Regions from separate parts of the Methylocystis sp. genome, predicted to be linked through region 1. Evidence: predicted binding sites of a transcription regulator. Region 1 holds the regulator's gene; each other region holds the start of a gene.
What was found. Region 1 encodes PhoB, which activates phosphate uptake and scavenging genes when phosphate is short. Its sites were predicted from a motif close to TGTCATNNANCTGTCAT; they were not measured.
Positions count from the first base shown of each region.

Region 2: the regulator PhoB is predicted to act here: its motif matches at 1,705-1,721, upstream of AB7I51_RS08320 (UDP-2,3-diacylglucosamine diphosphatase).
Region 3: the regulator PhoB is predicted to act here: its motif matches at 2,045-2,061, upstream of AB7I51_RS07370 (DUF2794 domain-containing protein).

Region 1 is NZ_JBFWVN010000001.1:134,867-138,138, forward strand. Features, by position in the region: gene AB7I51_RS00680 (GcrA family cell cycle regulator) at 442-960, shown strand; gene phoB (phosphate regulon transcriptional regulator PhoB) at 974-1,717, opposite strand; gene phoU (phosphate signaling complex protein PhoU) at 1,714-2,430, opposite strand; gene pstB (phosphate ABC transporter ATP-binding protein PstB) at 2,453-3,238, opposite strand; gene pstA (phosphate ABC transporter permease PstA) at 3,235-3,272, opposite strand, start outside.
Region 2 is NZ_JBFWVN010000019.1:5,677-8,948, reverse strand. Features, by position in the region: gene AB7I51_RS08325 (glycosyltransferase family 4 protein) at 1-761, opposite strand, end outside; gene AB7I51_RS08320 (UDP-2,3-diacylglucosamine diphosphatase) at 761-1,654, opposite strand; gene AB7I51_RS08315 (helix-turn-helix domain-containing protein) at 1,843-2,460, shown strand; gene bfr (bacterioferritin) at 2,533-3,012, opposite strand; gene AB7I51_RS08305 ((2Fe-2S)-binding protein) at 3,039-3,272, opposite strand, start outside.
Region 3 is NZ_JBFWVN010000015.1:37,304-40,575, reverse strand. Features, by position in the region: gene purB (adenylosuccinate lyase) at 1-113, opposite strand, end outside; gene AB7I51_RS07375 (NAD(P)/FAD-dependent oxidoreductase) at 322-1,566, shown strand; gene AB7I51_RS07370 (DUF2794 domain-containing protein) at 1,569-1,979, opposite strand; gene htpG (molecular chaperone HtpG) at 2,455-3,272, shown strand, end outside.

The DNA of each region.
Region 1 (3,272 bases):
GGATTTTAAGCGCGCCGCCCTACGCGGTCAAATCCTAGACGCCGCAGGAATATTAGAGCCCGCAGCGAAAAAGCGGATGCCGGTTTTTCGCGCAAAGCGTGCTCTAAGCTTTTGGAATCTGTCGCGTCATCTGCGCTTTGGCGATTCCGTCCAACCGCAGCGCGATCTAGCGTCGAAGCCGCGTCGCGCCGTCGCGCAAGGGTGAGTCTCTCATGCAACAGTCTTTGTGAAAGGCTGTTGAGAACGCGAGCGCGCGCTTGCCAGCGCGACTCGCGCGTGATTCAAAGTAAACAGAAAGTTTCTAGTCGGCGCCCGCATCGTTAATTCGGGCGCGTTCTCTCGAGTGTTGATGCGCGTCACATCGCGGCTGGGCTTCAGGCCTGCGCAACGGTCGGAGGCAGACTCCGATCCGCGCTCGACCCGAAAGAATGGAGAAGCCTAATGTCATGGACCGACGAACGCGTCGAACTGCTCCGCAAACTCTGGAGCGACGGGCTGAGCGCCAGTCAAGTGGCGGCTGAACTCGGACCGGGCATCACGCGCAACGCCGTCATCGGCAAGATCCACCGGCTCGGGCTCGCCGAGCGCGCCAAAACGGTCAGCGCGCAGCGGCCGCGGGTCGCCAAGGCGCCCCGTCAGACGCAGCCGCGCATGAACGGAACCGCGTCGCACGGCAATCTCGCGCTTGCTTTCGCGCCACATGCGCTGGCCGCGCCGCGGCATGCGCCTGAAGAAGAAGTGGTGATCCCGATGTCGGAGCGCGTCACGCTCATGGAGCTGCGCGAATCCATGTGCCGTTGGCCGATGGGCGATCCGACGTCTGCGGAATTCCGCTTCTGCGGCGGCAAATCAAGCATCGGCGGCGGGCCATACTGCGCTTATCATGCGCGCGTCGCCTATCAGCCGGCCCAGGATCGCCGCCGCGCGCGCGATCAGTTCAGGGCGCAGCGCTACGCGTAAGCCGTGACGGCGGTCATTCGTGGCCGAAGGTTTCGTCGAAGGAATAGCCGGCGCCGCGCACCGTGCGGATCGGATCCTTTTCGCGGCCGCGGATCATGGCCTTGCGCAGACGTCCGACATGGACGTCCACCGTGCGCTCGTCGATTTCCGCCGACATGCCCCAGACGCTGTCGAGCAGTTGCGCGCGCGTGAATACCCGGCCCGGCTTCTCCATGAAATATTCGAGCAGCCGGAACTCGGTCGGTCCGAGGTGAATTTCGCGCCCCGACCGCCGCACCCGACGCGTGTCGCGATCGAGATCGATGTCGCCGAGGGTCAGCCGCGAGGCGACGCGCTCGGGCCGCGCCCGGCGCAGCAGCGCGCGCACCCGCGCCATCAGCTCCGGCGTCGAAAACGGCTTGACGACATAGTCGTCGGCGCCGACCGAGAGCCCGCGCACGCGCTCCCCCTCTTCGCCGCGGGCGGTCAGCATGATCACCGGCATGTCCTTGGCGCTGTCGCGGGCGCGCAGCCGCCGGCAGATTTCCAGACCGGACACCCCCGGGAGCATCCAGTCGAGAATGACGAGATCGGGCGGCGACTCGGCCAGTCGCAGCTCCGCCTCGTCGCCATTGTCGACATGTTCGACCTGGTAGCCCTCAGCCTCGAGATTATAGACAAGCAGCGTCGCAAGCGAGGTCTCGTCCTCGACGACGAGGATGCGCGGCGCTCGATCGCTTTTGCCGTTGCGCTGTACGACGGAAGTCACTTCGTTCATTGCGCCGCCTCATCCTTCACGCCGAAATCGGGAACGCGCGATTTCGGTCGTTCGGTGGGCATCGACTCTCCGGTGACGAGATAAATCACTGTTTCCGAAATATTGGTCGTGTGATCGCCGATCCGCTCCAGATTCTTCGAACAGAACAGGAGATGGGTGCAAAAGGAGATGTTGCGCGGATCCTCCATCATGAAGGTGAGAAGATCGCGGAAGACGGAATCCTCGAGCGCGTCGAGATCGGAATCATTCTGCCACACGGCGTGCGCGCGCTCCGTGTCGCGCAAGGCGTAGGCGTCGAGCGCGTCCTTAAGCTGCATCGCGGCGACTTCATGCATCGACTTCAGGCCGACGATGGCGCGCGGGACTCGGGCCTCCGAGACGATCTTGAGCGTTCGCTTGGCGATGTTTTTCGCGAGATCGCCGACGCGTTCGATATCGCCGGAGATGCGGATCGCGGCGATGCATTCGCGCAGATCGACCGCCAGCGGCTGACGACGCGCGATGGTGAGAATGGCGTTTTCCTCGATTTCGCGCTGAAGCGCGTCGAGCCGCGGATCGCTGGAGACAACGCGATGGGCGAGGTCGACGTCGAAGCTCGACAGGGCGTCCATCGCCTCCGCCAGCATTTTTTCGGCGACGCCGCCCATTTCAGCGATGCGCCGTCCGAGGGACTCAAGATCCCGATCGTAGGATTTGACAATATGATCGCTCATGAGCGCCGTCCTTGAGTCGCTGTTAGCCGAAACGGCCGGTGATATAGTCGAGCGTTCGCTTCTCTTTCGGCTTGTTGAACACGTCGTCCGTCTCGCCGAACTCGACGAGCTCGCCGAGATACATGAAGGCGGTGTAATCGGAGACGCGAACCGCCTGTTGCATGTTGTGCGTAACGATCGCGATCGTGTAGCGGTTCGTCAGCTCGTCGATGAGCTCCTCGACCTTCGCCGTCGAGATCGGATCGAGCGCGGAACAGGGCTCGTCGAACAGGATCACTTCCGGCTGCACGGCGACGCTGCGGGCAATGCAGAGACGCTGCTGCTGGCCGCCAGAAAGCCCAAGGCCGCTTGCCTGAAGCTTATCCTTGACCTCGTCCCAAAGCGCCGCGCCGCGCAGCGCCGTTTCGACGCGCTGGTCGAGATCGGCGCGCGACAGTTTCTCATAGAGCCGAATGCCGAAGGCGATGTTCTCATAGATCGACATTGGGAAAGGCGTCGGCTTCTGGAAAATCATGCCGACGCGCGCCCGCAGGGCGTTGAGGTCGATCGCAGGGTCGAGGATGTTTTCGCCGTCGAGGAGCACCTCGCCCTCCGCCCGCTGTCCGGGATAGAGGTCGTACATGCGGTTCATCACCCGCAGCAAGGTCGACTTGCCGCAGCCCGAAGGACCGATGAAGGCGGTCACCTTATTGGCGTGGAGCGGCAGGCTGATGTTCTTGAGCGAACGATCGGCACCGTAAAAGAAATCAAGACCGCGCACCGTAACTTTTGTCGGCGGTTCTTTCGGAGATTGGACGGCGGCGTTCATTTCGATTTCCTCCGGCCGGCGCTTAACGTGCGCG
Region 2 (3,272 bases), on a different contig from region 1:
AATGTGTCGGTGCGGCTCGGAAAGACGAACACGTCAGATGAGGCATAGAGCGCCGCAAGTTCGGCGCTTGTTTTCACGCCAAGAAATTGCGCCTGCGGAAATCGCGCTTCGAGCCCGGCGCGCGCCGGGCCGTCGCCGGCGACGAGCTTCGTGCCCGGTAGATCGAGCGACAGGAAGGCCTCGATGTTTTTCTCGACGGCCAGCCGCCCCGCATAAAGGAAAATCGGCCGCTCAAAGGGGAGCGGCGTCTCCGCGTCGGGCGTGAACAGCGCATGGTCCACCCCGCGCGACCAGCGCAAAATCCGCCGGAATCCGCGCTCCGACAATTCGCGCGAGAGACTGGGCGTCGACACCATGACGCCGGCGCCGGCGTTGTGGAAACGGCGCAACGCCGCATAGGAGAGTCCCACGGGCAATCCGAAGCGCGCCTGAATATATTCGGGAAAGCGCGTATGAAAGCTCGTCGTGAAGCAGCGGCGCGCCTTCAGCAGCACGGCGCGGGTCACCAGCCCGATCGGGCCTTCCGTCGCGATATGGACGTGATCATAGCCGTCCTCGAGCCGCCGTCGAACCGCGCGCGGCGAGGCAAGCGCCAGCCCGATTTCGGGATAGGTCGGCATCGGCAGCGAATTGAAGTCGCGCGGCGTCAGAAAGTCGATTTCGGCGCCCAGCGCGCGGGCTGATTGCGCCATGGTTTCAAGCGATCGGACGACGCCATTCACCTGCGGACGCCAAGCGTCCGTCGCCACCAATATTCTCATCAGGCCGCCACTGCTCTCTCGTTCTGCAAGGCCTTGGCGCTTAATGCGGCCTCCGCCGCCTCGCGTTCAGCCGCGGTGTTATGCCAGCGCAAAATCTCGAATGCGCCATCCTGATGTTCGGCGATCGCGGTACAGCTTTCGACGAAGTCTCCGGTATTGACATAGAGCTTGCCACCGATGGTCTTGATCGTCGCGTGATGGATATGGCCGCAGATGACGCCGTCGACATTGCGCCGCGCGGCCTCGGACGCCAAAGCGTTCTCGAAATCGCCGATGAAATTGACGGCGTTCTTGACCTTCAGCTTCGCCCAGGCGGAAAGCGACCAATAGCCGACGCCGAACATGCGGCGCGCACGGTTGAACCAAGTGTTGACGACAATCGCAAAATCATAGGCCCAGTCGCCGAAGAAGGCGAGCCAGCGGGCGTTGCGCACGACAATGTCGAACTGATCGCCGTGAATGACCAGCATGGTCTTGCCGTCGGCGGTCTCATGCAGCGCGTCTTCGACGACTTCGACGCCGCCGAAATTGAGTCCGGTATAGTCACGCGCGAATTCGTCGTGATTGCCCGGCACATAGATGACGCGTGCGCCTTTCCGCGCCTTGCGGAGCAGCTTCTGGACAACGTCATTATGGGCCTGCGGCCAGTACCAGCCGTTCTTCAGACGCCAACCGTCAACGATGTCGCCGACGAGATAGAATGTGTCGGCGTCATTATATTTGAGGAAATCGACCAGCAGTTCGGCCTGCGCGCCTCTCGCGCCGAGATGCAGATCGGACAAAAACAATGTCCGATAGCGCTTGACCGCATGTTCGCCTGCTGGATCCGACAAATGCGCCCTGTCTGAGCGCGCCGCTTGGGAGACATTCACCCTGGCGTTTCTGTCGAGCATGAGCCTGTTCGCCTCTCGCTTCGCCGCATGGGCTGATTGACCAGATTCGGATCACAGCGAGATGACACGGAAGCTTTGGCGATAATTCCGCAGCGGGGCTGACTTCGCCGCGTTCGATATTTCGAACAAAAACGGATATCTTGCCGGTTCGATTCTGAACAGACGGGCGCGGCTAACGCGCAGGAAGTATGGGCGTCGAAGGCCAGGATAAGCAGAAAATGCTGGAGGCGGGCGCACTGGCGCTTTCGGGTCAGCTTGGCGCGACCGTGCAGCGCCTGCGCAAGGCCTATAATTTGTCGCTGTCCGAACTCTCCCAGCAGTCGGGCGTCGCCAAATCGATCATCAGCCAGATCGAGCGCAACGAAACGAATCCAACGCTCGCCACGATCTGGCGCCTGGCCCAGGCGCTGGATGTCTCGATCGAGCGGGTGCTGCAAACGAATGAAGAGGAACCCTTCCTCGAGAAGACGAGCAAGGCGGACACGCCCATCTTGGTCTCCGACGACGGCAAATGCCGCCTGGCGATCATCGGCTGGATTAAAACCGTCGAATGGCTGCAGTGCTATGAATTCGCCGCCGACCCCGGCGGCGCGCTCGAATCGGACGCGCATCAGCGCGGATCGGTTGAGAGCCTGTCGGTCCGCGAGGGCGAACTGGAGGTCGAAGTGGCGGGCGCGAAGTCGAGCGTGAAAGCGGGCGAGACCCTGCGCTATCGTTGCGACAAGCCCCATGTCATCCGCAATCTCGGCAAAACGCCGGCGCTGGCGACGATGGTCTGCATTCTGAAGGCCGCGGTGATGGAATGAGCTTCGCCGCCGCAGGGCGTCAACGCGCGCCTGCGGCGGTCGATGAAAACGCGTCGAGCGCCGCCTGACGCGTCAGGAATGCAGCTCGCCGACGTGCTTTTGCGAATAGAGCTGCACGCCGAGCTGCTTGATCAACTCAAGTTGCGTTTCGAGGAAATCGATGTGCCGCTCCTCGCTCTTGACCACGCCCTCGAAAAGCTGCTCGGAAACGCGATCGTTGATCGAGAGACTATAGGCCGCGGCTTCGAGATAGAGGTTGCGGGCGTCGAGCTCGGTGGCGAGATCCGCCTTGATGATTTCCTCGACCGACTGGCCGATGCGCAATGGATCGAGCACCTGCATATTGGGAAAGCCTTCAAGGAAAAGAATGCGCTCGGCGAAATGATCCGCGTGATGCATTTCCTCGATCGACTCTTCGCGCCATTTCTTGGCGAGTTCGAGAAAGCCCCAATTGTGGAAGATGCGGTAGTGCAGCCAGTACTGATTAACCGCCGTCAATTCTGCGCGCAACCCGCGATTAAGATACTCGATGACCTTCGCGTCACCGCGCATGTCCGCGTCCTTTCCATGAATTCGACCTAGGCCGCCAGTTCGTCGGCGCGACAGCCCTCACAATCGCCGTGCCCGGAGCATTCATCCAGTCCTCGCGCGGCGTGCTGGTCGACGATGGCGACGATACTGCGCACGCAGCGCCCGCATTTCGCCTCGCAACCCATGTGCCGGAACACTGCGGCGACCGAAGGCCGGTCGCTCCGTGGTCCGAGCGTATCGCGCACATCGCGGTCCGAAAGGACGTTGCACGAACAGACGAT
Region 3 (3,272 bases), on a different contig from region 1:
CCGATTTCGGCGAGCGCGTCGCAGGCATAGGCCTCGATCTCGAACCAGATGCGAAACCGCGTTTGCGGCTCCCAAATGACCGTCATTTCGGGTCTGGAATAGCGGGGGATCATCAGGCGCCCTGAAATTCTGCGGAATGAAACAGGCGCCTAGCATGCGTGTTGCATCAAAGTCCATATATGAGGCGACCAAGCGAAGGGCGATCGGGTGAAGGGTTTCCTCATCCTGAGGAGCGTGCGCAGCACGCGTCTCGAAGGACGAGGAAGCCCGTTTTGCACATTTTTCCTCACCCAATTCCCCTGCGGCTAAGCTGGAGGATACATGAAGTCGACGGATGTGGTGGTTCTTGGCGCCGGCATCGTCGGCGTCAGCGCCGCGCTGCATCTGCAGGCGCGCGGCCAGGAGGTCGCGCTGATCGATCGCGCCGGCGCCGTCGGGCAGGAGACGAGCTTTGGCAACGCCGGGCTGATCGAGCGCTCCTCGCTCATCCCCTATCTTTTCCCGCGAGACCCGGCGCGGCTCATAAAATATGCGCTGAACCTTCTCCCCGAGGCGCATTACCATTTCTCGGCCCTCCCGGCGGTAGGGCCTTGGCTCCTGCGCTATTGGCGCGAAAGCGCGCCTGAGCGCGTGGAGCGAAATATCGAGGCGCGGCGCCCGCTGATCGAAAACAGCCTCAGCGAGCATGAGGCGTTGATCCAGCAGGCGGGCGCCGGGGAACTCCTGCGCAGAAACGGCTGGATCAAGCTGTTTCGCAGCGAGGAAAGCCTTGCGGCGGGATTTGCCGACGCGGAGCGGCTGCGCGCCTATGGCTTACATATCGACTCGCTCGATTCGGCTGGCGTCGCGGCGCTGGAGCCGGATTTCGCGCCGATCGCCGGCGGCGTCCATTATCGGGACACGGCTGGAATCGTCGATCCCGCCGCTCTGTCTAAGGCTTACGCCGACCTTTTCGTTTCACGCGGCGGCCAATTCATTGCCGGCGACGCCCGCAGCCTTTCGCAGGAGGCGAATGGACGCTGGCGCGTGGCGACGGCGGAAGGACCGCTTGCCGCCGGCGCGGCGGTCGTGACGCTCGGCCCCTGGTCGGACGCCATCTACGGGCCGCTCGGCTATAGCATCCCGCTTGGCTGGAAACGCGGCTATCACATGCATTACGCCGCAAAAGACGGCGCGAAGCTCAATCACACCATCCTCGACGCGGACGTCGGCTATCTCCTCGCGCCGATGCGTCGCGGCGTCAGGCTGACGAGCGGCGCCGAATTCGCCCGCCGCGACGCGCCGCCGACGCCCGTTCAGATCGAGATTTGCGAGCCCACAGCGCGCCGGCTGTTCCCGCTCGCCGAACGGCTCGACCCGGAGCCCTGGCGCGGCGCCCGGCCCTGTTTGCCCGACATGCTGCCGATCATCGGGCCCGCCCCGCGTCATCCTGGCCTGTGGTTCGATTTCGGCCACGCCCATCATGGGCTGACGCTCGGGCCGGTCTCCGGCCGGCTCCTCGCCGAAATGATAACTGGCGAGACGCCGTTCATCGATCCGACGCCCTATCGCGCCGATCGGTTTTAGATCTATTCCGCGCCGACGAGCCGCAGCGCGGGGTCCAAAACCCGCACCACCCGCGAGAGATCATGGCCGCGCCGGAGCACCAGGCCCGTCGCGGCGATGACTGAATAGGCACCCTGCCGACGCGCCAGCGCCGGATTCTTTTCGATTCGATAGAGCGGCGCCTCGCTCGAGCGTCGAAAAATCGAGAACACCGCCTTGGCCGACGTAAAGTCGATCGCATAGTCGCGCCATTCGCCCTGCGCGACTTTCGCTCCGTAGAGATTGAAGATGACGTTGAGTTCCGGCCGGCTGAATGAAACCGCAGCGCCGCGCTTGTCTCCCCGCGCTCCCTGCGCCGCGTCCGGCGAAGCGCCATTCACGACGACGAGCGCGGGTCGGGCTCGGCTGGGCTCCGTCGTCTCCGACTCCGCCATGCGTGACGCTCTCCTCAATGTCTTGCCGCCATGTTGGCAAGCGCGCATGCGGCGGGCAAGACTTAATGACGAGTTTGCGACGAAAATCTTTGCGGCCGTGCAACTGGATAAGATTTAGCCTGCAACAATCATACTTTCGCCGACATGGCGCCCCTTGCCAGACAAACGCGCCGCCCAAAATGAAGGTCATTGCCTCGACAGCTCGGGGCCTCGCGCTTTCGGTTTCGTCAGCCCCCCAGCCCCCCGAAAGCGTGCGGTTCCGAGATATAGAGGTCGTGGCGATGGTCGAGTCGGCCGGGAGTCTCGCTCCCGCGCCGGCTCGTCTACTTTTGGCCTTGGCAGGGGCGGTCGAGCGGGCTCAAGCGCGCCCTTGCAAAATTGCCGACCTTGCAAAATTCCCGACAATGACGAACTCAAGATGCGCCGACGCGCCGACCGCGACGCTGATTCCCTTTTGCTTTTCATTGGAGAGAACATGACCGACGACGCCGCTTCCGTCGAAAGCGCGGCCCCGGCCGCCCAGCCGCAAGCCGCCGCCGATTTCGGCTTCGAGGCTGATGTCGCGCGGCTTCTCGAATTGATGACGCATTCCGTCTATTCGGAGCGCGACGTCTTTTTGCGCGAGCTTGTCTCGAACGCCGCCGATGCTTGCGAAAAGCTGCGCTACGAGGCGCTTTCGGACGAAAAGCTCGCCGCCGAGGCCGGCCCGCCGCTCGTGACGATCTCGCTCGACAAGGACAAGCGCACCCTGACCGTCGCCGACAATGGCGTCGGCATGTCGCGCGAGGAGCTGATCAGCGCGCTCGGCACCATCGCCAATTCCGGAACCCGCGCCTTTCTCGACAAGCTCGGCAAGGAAAAGGACGAGGGCTTCATCGGCCAGTTCGGGGTTGGATTTTATTCCGCCTTCATGGTCGCCGACCGGGTGGAGGTCGCGACGCGGCGCGCCGGCGAGAATCAGGCCTGGCTATGGAGTTCCGAGGGCAAGGGCTCCTATCAGATCGCGCCGCTGCCGCTTGAAGACGCGCCCGCCGTCGGCACCCGCGTCACACTGCATCTCAACGAAGAGAGCGATGAGTTTCTCGACGGCTGGCGCGTCGAAAGCGTCGTGCGCGAACATTCGGGCGCGATCGCCGCGCCGATCGACCTCATCGCCGCGCCGGGCGAAGAGCCGCGGCGAATCACAGAGGGCGTCGCCCTGTGGACAAAGCCGAAGTCCGACATCACGCAGGAGCAATATGTAGACTTCTACCGGCAATTGTCCGGACAATTGGACGAGCCGGCGCTGATCGC